Regions from separate parts of the Shinella sp. 20P9.1.1 genome, predicted to be linked through region 1. Evidence: riboswitches for the same ligand, from Rfam matches in the RefSeq annotation. Region 1 holds a riboswitch; each other region holds the start of a gene.
What was found. A riboswitch is a leader RNA that binds a small molecule or an ion and turns the genes downstream of it on or off. The one in region 1 is predicted to bind cobalamin.

Region 2: it holds a riboswitch for cobalamin, as region 1 does, so the genes downstream of both, AC27VQ_RS01210 (ABC transporter substrate-binding protein) here and AC27VQ_RS15875 (hypothetical protein) in region 1, are expected to answer to the same signal.
Region 3: it holds a riboswitch for cobalamin, as region 1 does, so the genes downstream of both, AC27VQ_RS23475 (aromatic ring-hydroxylating oxygenase subunit alpha) here and AC27VQ_RS15875 (hypothetical protein) in region 1, are expected to answer to the same signal.

What each region holds. Positions count from the first base shown of each region.
Region 1 is NZ_JBYOLC010000008.1:196,253-201,191, reverse strand. It holds gene AC27VQ_RS15880 (glycoside hydrolase family 94 protein) at 1-2,035, opposite strand, end outside; cobalamin riboswitch at 2,444-2,660, shown strand; gene AC27VQ_RS15875 (hypothetical protein) at 2,765-2,980, shown strand; gene metH (methionine synthase) at 3,066-4,939, shown strand, end outside.
Region 2 is NZ_JBYOLC010000001.1:265,280-270,218, reverse strand. It holds gene AC27VQ_RS01215 (FecCD family ABC transporter permease) at 1-1,008, opposite strand, end outside; gene AC27VQ_RS01210 (ABC transporter substrate-binding protein) at 1,005-2,042, opposite strand; cobalamin riboswitch at 2,221-2,452, opposite strand; gene AC27VQ_RS01205 (MurR/RpiR family transcriptional regulator) at 2,488-3,342, opposite strand; gene AC27VQ_RS01200 (polyamine ABC transporter substrate-binding protein) at 3,410-4,402, opposite strand; gene AC27VQ_RS01195 (ABC transporter ATP-binding protein) at 4,633-4,939, shown strand, end outside.
Region 3 is NZ_JBYOLC010000018.1:27,171-32,109, reverse strand. It holds gene AC27VQ_RS23490 (L-threonylcarbamoyladenylate synthase) at 1-853, opposite strand, end outside; gene AC27VQ_RS23485 (diguanylate cyclase domain-containing protein) at 1,011-2,060, shown strand; gene AC27VQ_RS23480 (DUF6656 family protein) at 2,107-2,718, opposite strand; cobalamin riboswitch at 3,032-3,243, shown strand; gene AC27VQ_RS23475 (aromatic ring-hydroxylating oxygenase subunit alpha) at 3,349-4,590, shown strand; gene AC27VQ_RS23470 (FAD-binding oxidoreductase) at 4,592-4,939, shown strand, end outside.

The DNA of each region.
Region 1 (4,939 bases):
AGGCTTCCTTGCCGGTCGTCAGCGACGGCGTGACGCGCGGCTGGAGAATGCTGTAGCCGGCGGTGACCTTGCCTTTTTCGGCATCGATGACCGGGCGGTTGATCGGGTGGTGCAGCTTGCCGACGAGCTTCGTCACGGCATCGCGCATCAGGCGCGTGTCGGAATCGAGCGTCATGACGTATTTGACGTCAGGCGGCACCACATTGGCGCCTGGCAGGAAGGTTGTGTCGCCGTCGCCGCGCAAAAGCAGGTTCAGTTCGTGCAGCTTGCCGCGCTTGCGCTCCCAGCCCATCCAGGCGCCCTCGGAGGGATTGTAGAGGCGGCGGCGGTGCAGGAGGTAGAAGCGCGTGCGGCCGTCATAGGCATAACGCGCCGAAAGCGCCGCGATCTCGCGCTTGGCGTATTCCAGCACTTCGAGGTCTGCGGGGGTTTCCTCGACTTGGGCGTCCGTCCAGTCGCTGACCAGCGAGAAATAGATCTCGCCGCGCGGGTTGGCGAGGTAGTGCACCTCGAGATTGCGCACGAGTTCGTCGACATGGTCGCGCTTGGCGATCAGACAGGGCACGACGACGAGCGTGCGCGCATCGTCCGGAATGCCGTCCTTGAATTCGTAGCCGACGAGCCGCGAGGGCGTGACGAAGAAGGTGACGAGCGTGTTGAACAGGCCCGACGCGCCTTCCGAGGCCGGCAGCGCGAAGAGCACCAGCATGATCAGCCAGGCGCCGTTCGGGATATCGAGCTGATCGAGGAAATAGAAGACCGCGATCATCGCCAGAAGCGTCAAGAGGATGTTCGGCCCGGCAATGGCGAACCAGTCGAGCTTGCGGCCGAAGCGCACGATGCGCTGCACGATGGAGGGACGGTAGCCGATACGCTTTTCAAGCTGCTTGCGCTTCTTGCCGACGAGGAAGGCGGCGACATTGGCCTTGTAGTCGAGATCTTCGACATGGGCGGTCGCATCTTCCGCCGTCATGGCGAGCGCGATCTCCGTGACTTCAAGCTCCGTCTTGCCGGAGCGGCGGGCGAAACGCTCGATCGTGTTGCGGTATTTGTTGCGCGAGCCGAAATCGAGGTCGGAATAATCCGAGCCCTGGCGCAGCGCCTCGTCGAGGCGGCTGACACTCTCGAACCAGACGGGCCATTCCGTATCGTCGACGGTGCGCAGGCTCTTGATGAGCGAGCTCATCGTCGCGTTGCCGGAGGACAGGCGGTTGTTTTCCGAGACGATCAGTTCTTCGAGATCACTGCCGCGGCTCTCGATCTTGCGCTCCAGCCACTGGATCACCACACCGGACGCCTGCAGGCCATCCCGCAGCCGGTAGAGCAGCTGCGTGACGAAGGTGTTGTCCTCGACGAAGTTCTCGATCGAGCGCAGATACTGGATGCTCTTTTCGGGATCGTTCAGGCGCACCAGCTCGTCGGCGACGTCATTGGCCTTGAAGCGCATCTTGCGGGAGCGCTCGACACGGCTGGAGATGCGGCGCAGGTTTTCGAGCAGCACGAAGCGGATGAAGGACGGCAGCGCCCAGAGTTCACCGATCTTCAGCGCATCGATCTTCTGGAAACCCTGCACGAAGGCCGTCAAGCTTTCATGCGAGATGTTGCTCTGGGTATGGGCGACGTAGAGCCAGGCCAGCACCAGCGTGCGCGGCACCGCCTGCCCGTCGATCTCGACGGTCGGCAGCTGGCGATAGAAACGGCGCGGGAAGTCGCGGCGGACCTCCTGGATGGCCTCTTCGATGACGTAATAATTGTCGAGCAGCCATTCGGCGGCGGGTGTGATCTGCGCGCCCGACTCCACGTCCTTGGCCGTCGCCTGATAAACGCGGAAGATTTCCTTCTCGTTTTCCTTGTGCCGGGCGCGGAATTCGAAGGGCCGGAAACCGGGCAGCGGCGCGGTCTTGTCGCGCGCCAGCGCCTCGCCGCATTCGGCCAGCTCCTCCAGCGTCAGATAGGTGGCGCGGATCGAATCGTTATAGTCGATCTGCTTGGCGTCTGCGTCGCGGGCGGCGTGCGGCGTATTATGAAGGGACATATTTCTTAATCTGGATCCGGCCATGTTGAGCCATCCGGCAAAGGCCTGTGCGCCGGAGGGTTTTTTGCGGGCAGGTTTCGTCTCTGTGCCGCGATCAGCCATGACACCATGCGACGCCCTCATGGCGCTGACGGAAAGAACATGGCTCAGGCGACACGCTGATTGGCATCCTGGCCGCGTGGTGCATGAAAACGGCATTTTTTAGCCGTAAGGACAGAGACTTGCAACATCTGAGCGTATCGGGATGGCTCGGCATTGGCCCTCATCTGCGGTTTTGGTGAATCACGCCCTCGCCGGCGAGATGAGCGAGGGGCAGGAGGCAGGCGGAAGCCCAAATGCATTGCTGAGAAAAAAGTTCCGGGCCTGTGCATCGTGTTCCCGCATCCTTGACTTACTTACCGCGTCACGCCAGTCTCCGGCCGTCAGGGTCTTCCGAGTCGCATGCGGCTCGGAGGCTAAGAGGGAAGCCGGTGCGATGCTCCAAGGAGGATCAAGACCGGCGCTGCCCCCGCAACTGTGAACGGCGAGCCGATGTCGCTCCATGCCACTGGTGTGAACCACCGGGAAGGCGAGACAAAGGCAATGACCCGCAAGCCAGGAGACCTGCCCTGACACGTCTGTAACGTCCATGGGCGGGGTGTCCCAAGGGTGCGCTTGTTGTCGCCCGCGGGCGAGTTTTTCAGCAGCGTGCGTCCGGTCATCCCCCAATTTTCAATTGGGGAAAAAGAAATGTTTCAATTCACCGATATCCAGCCGTCCGGCACCGGCAAGCCGGAATCCGTCTTCATCTCCTGGCTGCTCTGGCAACCGCGCGGCGCCGATCTTCCGGTCGAGGCGCTGAAGGAGGTGGACAAGCTTGCCCGTTGCCAAAGCGCCGACCCTGACATCATCCGCCTCAAGGCGCTGTTCGCCTCGCTTGCTGGGGCGAATGAACCGATGCACTAGGGCCAAACCACATAAAGATATATTGACATAAAGATATCTTTATGTGAACTCCGATGCAGACGATACTGCATCGGAGGGTTTCCCCATGGCCACTTCCCACCTGGACGACCTGTTCGGCCCCGAACAGCCGAAGCGGGACGGTCGCGAGATCCGCGCCGCCCTCGAAGCCGCCGCCCGCGAACGCATTCTCGTGCTCGACGGCGCCATGGGCACGGAAATCCAGACGCTGAAACTGGTCGAGGACGATTTCCGCGGCGACCGTTTCGGCGATTGCGCCTGCCACCAGCAGGGCAACAACGATCTGCTGACGCTGACCCAGCCCGGCGCCATCGAGGACATCCACTATCGCTACGCGCTCGCCGGCGCCGATATTTTGGAAACCAACACCTTCTCCTCCACCACCATCGCCCAGGCGGACTATGGCATGGAGGACATGGTCTATGAGCTGAACCGCGACGGCGCGCGCCTTGCCCGCCGCGCCGGCCTGCGTGCCCAGCAAAAGGACGGCCGACGCCGCTTCGTCGCCGGTGCGCTCGGCCCGACCAACCGCACCGCCTCCATCTCGCCCGACGTCAACAATCCCGGCTACCGTGCCGTGACCTTCGACGATCTCAGGATCGCCTATGCCGAACAGCTGCGCGGCCTCATCGACGGCGGTGCCGACATCATCCTGATCGAGACGATCTTCGACACGCTGAACGCCAAGGCCGCGATCTTCGCCACGCGCGAGGTCTTCGAGGAAAAGGGCATCGACCTGCCCGTCATGATCTCGGGCACCATCACCGACCTTTCCGGCCGCACGCTGTCCGGCCAGACGCCGGAGGCTTTCTGGAATTCCGTGCGCCATGCCGATCCCTTCTCCATCGGCCTCAACTGCGCACTCGGGGCCAATGCCATGCGCGCCCACCTCGCCGAGATTTCCTCCGTGGCGCAAACCTTCGTCTGCGCCTATCCCAATGCCGGCCTGCCCAACGCCTTCGGCCAGTATGACGAGACGCCGGACGAGATGGCCGCCCAGATCGAAGGGTTCATGCGCGACGGCCTGGTCAATATCGTCGGCGGCTGCTGCGGCTCGACGCCGGACCATATCCGCGCCATCGCCGAGGCGGCGTCGCGCCACAAGCCGCGCCAGATCCCGGATATTCCGCGCCACATGCGCCTTTCCGGCCTCGAACCCTTCACGCTGACCGAAGCCATTCCCTTCGTGAATGTCGGCGAGCGCACCAATGTCACGGGCTCGGCGAAATTCCGCAAGCTGATCACGGCGGGCGACTATGCAGCCGCTCTCGACGTCGCGCGCGACCAGGTGGCGAACGGCGCGCAGATCATCGACATCAACATGGACGAGGGCCTGATCGATTCCGCCAAGGCGATGGTGGAATATCTCAACCTCATCGCCGCCGAGCCCGATATCGCCCGTGTTCCCGTGATGATCGACAGTTCGAAATGGGAGGTGATCGAGGCCGGCCTGAAATGCGTGCAGGGCAAGCCGCTGGTCAATTCCATCTCGCTGAAGGAAGGCGAAGAGGCCTTCCTGCACCATGCCAAACTGGTGCGCGCCTATGGTGCCGCCGTCGTCGTCATGGCCTTCGACGAGAAAGGGCAGGCTGACACCAAGGCGCGCAAGGTGGAAATCTGCACCCGCGCCTACACGCTGCTCACCGAAATCGCCGGCCTTGCGCCGGAAGATATCGTCTTCGACCCCAATATCTTCGCGGTGGCGACCGGCATCGAGGAGCACGACAACTACGGCGTCGATTTCATCGAGGCGACCGCCGAGATCACCGCTACCCTGCCGCATGTCCATATCTCGGGCGGCGTCTCCAACCTCTCCTTCTCCTTCCGCGGCAACGAGCCAGTGCGCGAGGCGATGCACGCCGTCTTCCTCTACCACGCCATCCAGGCGGGCATGGACATGGGCATCGTCAATGCCGGCCAGCTCGCCGTCTATGACACGAT
Region 2 (4,939 bases), on a different contig from region 1:
GCTGAGGATGAGCGCGAAGGCGGGCGCGCCGAACAGTGCCGTGATGACGCCGATGGGCAGGACCTGGCCGGGGATGATGACACGCGACAGCACGTCCGCCGCGATCATGAAGATGGCGCCGATCAGCGCCGAGGCCGGCAGAAGCAGGCCATGCCGCACGCCGACCACCATGCGCGCGGCATGGGGAATAACGAGGCCGACGAAGCCGATCGAGCCGACGATGGAAACCATGGTCGCCGTCATCAGCGCGGAAATGGCGATCAGCACGACATAGACCCGGCGCACGGGAATGCCGAGCGAGGCGGCCGATTCCGTGCCGAAGGTGAAGGCATCGAGCGCGCGGGCGTGCCACAGGCACACGAGAAGCCCGAGGATCGCTACCGGCAGCGCCAGCCAGACATCCGGCCAGCGCACGCCCGAGAGATTGCCGAGCAGCCAGAACATGATACCGCGTGCCTGCTCCGCGCTCGCCGCCTTGGTGACGATGAAGGAGGTGAGCGCGTTAAAGAGTTGCGAGCCCGCGATGCCGGCCAGGATGATTGCGCTCGTGCCGCGCCCGGCGCGCAAGGCGAGCGCGCTGACGAGGCCGAAAGCGACGAGCGCGCCGAGGAAGGCGCCGGCCGGCAGCGTTAGGGCACCGGCCCCGATACCGAGAATCGCCACGCTGACGGCACCGGTCGAAGCGCCGGCGGAGATGCCGAGAATATAGGGATCGGCCAGCGCATTGCGCAGCAGCGATTGCAGGATGACGCCGCAGAGCGCCAGGGCCGAGCCGCAGCAGGCAGCCACCATCGCCCGGCTCAGCCGGTAGTTCCAGATGATGCCCTCGTCGATCGGCTCCAGCGGGTAGCCTGCATGCCAGAGGCGGTTGGCCACCGTCTTGGCGACCACGTCGAGAGGGATGGCCGTCTCGCCGACTGCGGCGCCGACGCCGAGCGCAAACAGCAACAGAAGGAGCGCCGCGAAAGCGGCGCCCGTCCGAAGCAGGATGGGACGATCGGAGATCACTTGGCCAAACCAGCCTTTTCAATAGCATCGGCCAGACGCTCGATGCCTTCGATGGTACGGATCGTCGGGTTCATCGCCTGAGCGTCCATGTCGAAGACATAGTTGCTCTTCACCGCCGGCATGAGGCTTGCGACCGGGTCGGTCTTCAGGAAGTCGAGCTTCGCCTCAAGGCTGTCGAGCGGATAGCGGCGGCGCTCCATCGAGCCCGCGACGATCATCGTCGGCGCGGCCTTGGCGATGGTTTCCCAGCCGACGGTCGGCCATTCGTCCTCGGTCTTGATGATGTTTTCGATGCCGAGCGCCGACATGATGTAGCCCGGCGCGCCGTTCTTGCCGGCGACATAGGGATCGGCATCGGCGGCGCTGGAGAACCAGAAGACGGCCGAGAGCCTGTCCTTGGCGGCGGCAACCTTGGCACGGGCCGCCTCTTCGCGTGCCTTCAGCGCGGCAACGACCTCTTCGCCCTTGTCCTGGATATCGTAGATCTGCGCCATCTCGCGGATCTCCTGATAGACCAGCTCCATGGTGAAGACCTGATGGCGGACGCCGTCGCTGGCCGCGCTGTTTTCCTTGCCGACGCAATCGGACGGCGAGGTGTAGACGGGAATGCCGAGCTCCTCGAACTGCTCGGGCTTGGCAACGACGCCTTCCGGCCCGACCTGCCACTGGAACTGCACCGTGACGATATCCGGCTTCTTGGCGAGCACGCTTTCGAAGCTCGGCTCGTTGTCGGCCAGACGGTCGATCCTGGCGTTGACGTCTTCATAGCCCTTGATGACCGGGCCGACCCACAGCGCCGTGCCCACCACCTTGTCGGCCAGGCCGAGCATGTAGAGGATTTCGGTCGAGCTCTGGCCAATCGAAACGGTCTGCGTCGGCGCCTTCTGGAAGGTGACCGGGCGGCCGCAATTCTGCAGCGTCAGCGGATACTGCGTCTCGGCGGCCTGGGCCGTGCCGGAGGCGATGAGGGTTACCGCGCCGGCAAGGGCGGAAGCGAGGGATGCGGCGCGCAGGGCCGCGGAAAACAAGGTCATGGATTTCTCCCGGAGAGTGAAGGCGTGCGGGCTCAGCCGATGGACCACGAAGGGCGCACCGAATGCGGTCGGGAGAAAACGATTAGGGGTCTGCCGCGGGCGGCAGTCTGGCTCGTCATGGCGTCTCCTGTTCCGGGCTTCCCCGCCCGTGACTTGGATCTGGAGTGCATGGCAAGCAGCACTCTCGGCTCTGACGGCAGGTCTCCTGGCTCACGGATATCTGCTGCCTGTCTGCCTTCCCGTGCAAACGCACAGTGGCATGACGCGAGACGCGTCACGAGGACAGGCGGCAATCCGCCTACAGTTGCGGGGGCAGCCACGGAATGGGTCCCTGTTGGGTCATCCGCACCGTGTTCCCTATTAATCCCCTGGGAGTCATCCTTCGGGGAACCGTCGTCCCATCCTTAGTCCGCACCGTTCGGCGGCGTCAAGGTGACGGTGAAAATCAGCTTTCGAAATCCCCGAAGACATCCTGCAGGCGTGTCAGCCGGTCGACACGCTCGCTCACCTCGTCGCCCATCTCGACGATGATGTTGCTCAACATGAGATCCATCACCGCCGTCATGGTCGCGGCGCCATCCCAAAGCGGCCCGTGCGAGCCGGGCACGATGAGGCAGATGTCGGAGACTTCCGGCCCCCAGGGGCAGAATTCATCGGTCAGCAGCACGACCTTCACGCCGGCCCGCCGGGCTTCCAGCGCCAGCGGCCGGGCCTTGGCGGCAAAGCGGCGTACGTCGTGCAGGAAGAGCAGCCGCCCCTCGACGGAGCCGTCGAGCACTTCGGCATAGGTGCCGTTGACGCCGTCGACGAATTGCACGCGCGGGCGGGTGTAGGAGAGCTGGCTTGCAAAATACTGCGCGATGCCGCGCACGTTCTGATAGGCGGCGACATAGACCTCCGTCGCGCCGATCAGCGCGTCGATCGTCTGCTGCCATTCCGGCGCGGTCGTGATGGCGTAAATCTCGCCGAGATTGTCGATCTGCTGCTGGATGAGCCCGGCGAGCAGCTTGCCGTCCTTGCGGTCCTGCTCCAATCGCCCGACCTGTCCCTTGACCTGCCAGGCGGGGTTGGAACTGCCGCGGCGCAGCTCGCTCTTCAGCTCGTCGAGCCCGTCGAAACCCATGCGGCGCAGATAGCGGCCGATGGTCATGGGCGAGAGTTCCAAGCGCTGGGCGATCGACCGCGCCGTCTCGAAGGGCAGCTCGGCGATGTTGCGCTCGATGTAATGGGCGATCAGCTTGTCGGATTTGGACCGCCTGAGGTCGTCGGACTGAACGAGCTTCAGAATGCGTTTCGACACGTCGCCCCTCTCTTCGAAATCCCGCCCGTCCAAAGACGGGCGGGTATCAACCGCACTCACACCGGGCTCATTGCGCCGTCTTGACCCGCGTCCAGACACGGTCCACCTGACGCAGGGCCGGACCCAGATCCTCGAATATCTGGAGACGTGCCATCGTCTCGGCCGGCGGGTTGATTTCCTTGCTATTCTTGATCTTTTCCGGGGTCAATTCCCGCGCCGGCACGTTGGCGGTGCCGTTGGTCTGCTGCGAGACGTTGAGAGCGACGATTTCCGGGCGCGTATAGAACTGGAGGAACTTGATCGCGTTGTCCTTGTTCGGCGCGGTTTTCAGCACGCAGATATCCTCCTGGTACATGGTCGCCCCCTCCTCGGGGATCACGTAGCCGAGGTCCTTTTCATTGGCGAAGATATCCACCATCGCACCGACGAAGGCGTGCCCGGCCGCCACGTCGCCCGCTTGCACCATCGGACGCTCGTCATAGGTGAAGGCCGCCACATCCGGCTTCATGGCGATGATCGTGTCCGCCGCCTGCTGCAATTCGGCCGGGTCCGTCGAGTTGATCTTGTGGCCGTTCAGGATGAGGCCGACCGCCAGCACTTCGCGCATGTCGTCGAGCAGGGTGAATTTCAGGCCCTTGGCCTTCACGGTCTCGATCAGGTCCTTCCAGCCCGTGATATCCTTGCCGAGCACCTTGCGGTTGTACATGATGCCGACCGAACCCCAGGCATAGGGCAGGCAATATTCACCGTTCGGGTCGCTCTTGGCGCGCAGGAAGGCCGGATCGATATTCTTGAAGCCTTCATATTTGTTGATGTCGGTCTTCTCCAGAAGATCGAGCTTGGCCATGATGTCCTGCATATGCACGGACGGGAAGACGATGTCATAGCCCGTGGCGCCGCCCTGGATCTTGGCCAGCATTTCCTCGTTGGAGGAATAGGTCGAGAGGTTGACCTTGATCGAGGTTTCCTCCTCGAACTTCTTCAAGACCTCCGGATTGATATATTCGCCCCAGTTATAGACGTTGAGCTCGGCGGCGCTGGCCATGCCCGTCGTGGCCATGAGCACGGCGAGCGAAAAAGCGGCGCGGCGAAAGCCGGACAGACCGGCATCATGCGATTTCGGCATCGAATAGTCTCCTCTGATGGTTTGGCCCGTCGTGGCCCCGGCGCTTTCCTTTGCACCGTCTTTCCCGTCCCGGCTTCTTTCGGCCGTTGACTTGGATGAACAAATGGTATCCAGATATCTAAATCGCACAAGCGTTATTTTTATAACATTAATGGGGAACGACGATGCGAGATTCCATAGTCCGCCTGGAAAAGGCGGCGAAGGCCTTTGCCACGCCCGAGGGACAGACCGTGACGGCGCTGGACGCGATCGACCTCGATGTCATCAGCAACGAGTTCCTGACGCTGCTCGGACCATCGGGCTGCGGCAAGACCACCCTGCTCCAGGCGATCAGCGGCTTCGTCCAGCTCGACGCCGGGCGTATCCTGATCGACGGCGAGGACATGACCGACCGACCGCCTTATCGCCGCCCGGTCAACACGGTGTTCCAGAACTACGCGCTCTTCCCCCATATGACGGTCGGCGAAAACA
Region 3 (4,939 bases), on a different contig from region 1:
CGAAGAGATTGGCGGCGGCTTCGGCAAGGTCGCCGGAAGGGCTGAGGTCGAGCACCAGCGCCGCTTGCGCCTCGCCGGGAAGCGGCGTGCCCCCGAAGCGGATCAGCACTTCGCCCGGCCGCACGTCGCTGGCATCGAGCCGCACCGGCGCATCGGGCGCATAATGCGAGGCGAGCATGCCGGGTGCCTCGATGGTCGCGCCGGCCGTCTCGTTGCGCAGAACGGGCAGGCCGGTGACGCGCTCGATGTCGGCTGCGTCCAGCCCGCCGGGCCTCAGCAGGCGGATCGTCCCGCCCTCGACCTTGATAATCGTCGATTCGAGCCCGACGACCGCCGGCCCGCCATCGAGGACCAGCTCCAGCTTCGCGCCGAAATCGTCGGCGACATGGCGGGCCGTGGTCGGGCTGATGCGGCCGGATGTGTTAGCGCTGGGCGCGGCGAGCGGCTTGCCGAAGGCGGCGAGCAGCCGGCTGGCAAACCCCTTGGGAATGCGGATGCCGACAGTATCGAGCCCGGCGCGCGCCAGCGGATGGATGGCGCTCTCCGGCCGGATCGGCAGCACCAGCGTCAGCGGCCCCGGCCAGAAGGCTTCGGCGATCTTTCGCGACAGCGGGTCGAACACCGCATGTCTCTCCGCCATGGCGAGATCGGCCATATGGCAGATCAGCGGATTGAAGCGCGGCCGGCCCTTCATGTCATAGATGCGGGTGATGGCGAGCGGATTGGTGGCGTCGGCGGCCAGGCCATAGACCGTCTCGGTGGGAATGGCGACCGGCACGCCGCGGCCGAGCGTTGCGGTGGCGCGCGCCAGCGCTTCCTCCGCATCCGTGCGCGTATCAACGATATCAGCCATCTCGCCCTTCCGTCTTTGCCGCTTCCTTTACAGCGCTTTGTCGGCAAATGCCAAGAGTTCGGCGGATGGCTAAAATTCGAACGGCCGGATTAGAGCGGCCGAAAGACCGGGCTGTTACGGTCAGGGTGAAAAGTCCCGCAAGCAGGTCCGCATCTGAATGGCTAACAGGAAATCCTCGACCACCGACGTCGCCTTGCGCGTTGCAACGGCCATGAAGCAGATGGGCATAGACGGCCTGCCGCGCAATTACGAACTGGTCTATGAGGCCTATGCCGGCAGCAACCCGGATCTCGTGCGCGACTTCATCGCGCTCGGCAAATACAAGACCCAGGCCGCGCTCGACGAACTCGGCAGGAAATACCTGCCGCACCAGCACGAGGCGAGCGTGCTGCAACGCTCGGCCGGCGCGATCAGCAGCGAGATGAGCAATTTCATGGACCTGCTCAGCCAGGAACGCTCCTCGCTCAACGATTACGGCCGCCTGATCGGCGAGGCGTCGCAGGTGATCGGCAGCGTCGGCGGTGCACTCGGCAGCTCGCTCGAAGCTCTGCAGCGCGCCACCGAACAGCGCGTCACCCACACCGCCGAGATGGCCGAGAAGGTCGCCGCGCAATCGGCCACCATGGACGGCATCCAGAAGGAAATGGCGGAATTCGAGGCGATGAAGTTCGTCGACCCGCCGACCAGGCTCGGCAACCGCCGTGCCTTCAACAAGGCTCTCGCCCGCGTCTATGCGAACCCCTCCCTGCCGATGCTCTGCGGCGTCGTCGTGGCGGAAGTAGACGCCGAACGCCGCTTCTCGCCGGCCCAGATAGAGGCGCTGTCCGACCATCTCGTGACCTTCTACGGCGGCCTCATCCGCCAGGCCTTCCCGTCAAACGACCTCGCCGTGCGTTTCGACGGCCTGCGCTTCGGTTTCCTGTTCAACACTTCGGATGAGGGGGAGGTGGAGCGGCTGATCGATCTGCTGCGCGCCGCCTTCCAGACGGTGGCGCTGCGCGATCCGCGCACCAACCGCAATCTCGGCCATCTTACCCTGTCGGCCGGTGTCTGCATGTCGGATCGCGCCGAAAGCGCGCTGGACCTGTCCTCGGCCTGCGAGCGGGCGCTTCTGGAGGCGAAGGCATCCGGCGGTGACCAGATCGTCGTCTACGGTCGCGGCGACGAGGTGCCGGCGGGCAAGGAGTGGATGCTGTATAGAGCGTGAAAAGCAATTCCAGCAAAAGTGTGAAGCGGTTTTGCGTCCGGAAAACTTAAAGCGCGCTGATGATCTTGCGCAGCGCCTCGTTGCGGGCGCCGAGCATCAGTACGTTCTTCATGGCGAGCTTGGGATCATCCGTGCGGAAGATCACGCCGTTGCCGCGCACCTTGCGATCGATCGTCAGGCGGCCTTCGTGGTCCGTCGGCGTGATGGCGACGGCGAAATACATGCGGCTCTGCTTTTTCGAAATGCCGGCGAAGAACTGCTCTTCCTCGCCGATCTCGGCAAAGAAATTGGCCATGTAGAAGGCCCATTGCACGTTCTGGAAATCCGCGAAACTCGAATTGGCCACCGTGATGTGGCAGTAGCCGAGATGCGGCGTTTCGGCGAGCGTGCGGTGGAAGATCAGCTTCGGAAACTGGATCGAGCGGTGAAACCCGTTGATGCGGTCGTGGGTGACGGAGCCGGCGCGTTCCAGCTTGCGGCCCGTGCGCTCGGCCACCTCCTCGTAGGACAGGTAGCGCTTCTCGCTCGGGCTCCAGCTGTCGGGGGTGCGGTCGATGCGGCCGGTGCGCAGGAATTCCGTATGCACGGCGGATTTCGGCGGGTTCGCGCGCTTGTAGGCGACGGCGTCGTAGTATCGAAACTTCGTCTGCTGCTGCACGCCCGGCGCTCCATGTTCGCGCGGCACTCCGTGCTCGCGCCCTGATCGCGGAAGTTTATGGAAACGCCGTTAAGCATTCCTTTCCGTTCGGACCCTCAATCCTTGCAGGGCGGTTTCGATGGTCGCAATATGACAACTTGCCTCTTTAGCGCCCAGCTTGCCTGCTCTCGCGCCTCTACGCATGATTAAAAGGCATATTATATTGATATAAATCGACAAATGTCGTTTCTAAAAGACTCTCATTCATTTTTCGACTGTCGTCAAATCATGAAGTCACGTCGTTTTTTGGCATGTCGAACGACGATTCTTGCGGTTAGATAAAGACACTCAAGGTGTCGCCTTCTAGGGAGGGCGGAGAATTGGGAAGCCGGTCAGATTCCGGCGCTGCCCCCGCAACGGTGTTGGAGAAAACGCGGCACAAAGCCACTGGACGGACTGTCTGGGAAGGCGCCGCATCGGTCCGCAGGTCCTGTCCTGCAATGACCACTCCTCAGCCCGGAAACCAGCCTGGAGAAAAGATCGTGACTGGCTGCGGCGGGCGGCCGGGAAGCGTGCACGCCGGGCGTTTTCACGCCCGGATGCCGTCTCCTCCGTGCGCCTCATCCCCAAACTGGACCTATGAGGATTGCCATGGATATCCGCAGCGACGTGCTCCGCAAGCTCAAGAACCGGCGTGAAGGCCACAGCCTCGAACAGGCCTTCTACATCGACCCCGACCATTACAAGCTCGACATGGAGACGATCTGGTATCGCGACTGGCTGTTCATCGGCCATGACTGCGAAATCCCGAAGGCCGGCAATTATTTTACCGTGCAGGTCGGCGATTATCCCGTCGTCATCACCCGCGATCGCTCGGGCACGATCCGCGCGCTGCACAATTCCTGCCGCCACCGCGGCTCGCGCGTCTGCACCCAGCACAAGGGCACCTCGGCCAAGCTCGTCTGTCCCTATCACCAGTGGACCTACGAGCTCGACGGTTCGCTGCTCTTCGCCCGCCACATGGCGGAGGATTTCGACAGGACGCAGCATAGCCTGAAACCGATCCATTGCGAGACCCTCGGCGGCTACATCTTCATCTGCCTCGCCGACGAAACCCCGGATTTCTCCGCCTTCCGTGCCAATGCCGAACCCTATCTTGCGCGCCACCGGCTCGGCGAAACCAAGGTCGCCTTCGAAAGCACGATCATCGAGAAGGGCAACTGGAAGCTCGTCTGGGAAAACAACCGCGAGTGCTATCACTGCGCCGCCAACCATCCCGAACTCTGCCGCACCTATCCGGAAGCACCGACTGCGACGGGCGTGCAGGGCGCCAAGGACGACCCTGTGATTGCCGCGCATTGGGCGAAATGCGAAGCATCCGGCCTGCCGAGCGAGTTCCGCATGTCGCCGACCGGCCAGTTCCGCGCGGCCCGCATGCCGCTCATCCAGGATGCCGAGAGCTACACCATGTCCGGTGCGCGCGCCGTCCAGCGCCCGCTGTCGAACGACGTGCAGGAAAGTGGCATCGGCACGCTGCTGCTCTTCCACTATCCGACGACGTGGAACCATGTGCTGGCCGATCATGCCATTACCTTCCGCGTCCTGCCGCTCGGCCCCGAGCTGACGCAGGTCACGACCAAGTGGCTGGTCAACAAGGATGCCGTCGAGGGTGTCGATTACCGGCTCGACGAGCTCACCCATGTCTGGACCGAGACCAACGATCAGGACCGCCAGATCGTCGAGGAAAACGCTTTCGGCATTCGCTCGCCGGCTTACCAGCCTGGCCCCTATTCCCCGGAGGACGAGGGCGGCGTCATGCAGTTCGTCGAATGGTATTCGAATTTCATGATCGACCGGCTGGACAACAAGCAACCGATGTCGCGGGTGGCCTGACATGACGATTTCGAGCCATTTCCGCCATTTCGACGAACTTCACCCCTGGCACGATCGCCATAACCTGCTTGAATGCATCGCCGCGACCGTGGAGACGGCCGATGTGATGACGTTCACCTTCAGCTCCGATCAGAAGAACTGGTTCCGCTATCTGCCGGGCCAGTTCGTCACGCTGGAACTGCCGGTGTCGGAAGACGAGCCTGTCATGCGCACCTACACGCTCTCCTCGACACCTTCGCGGCCCTTCTCCGTCGCCGTGACGGTGAAAGCGCAGAAGAACTCGATCGGCACGCGCTGGATGTTCGATCATCTGCGCCCCGGCATGAAGCTGAAGGCCTTCGGGCCGCTC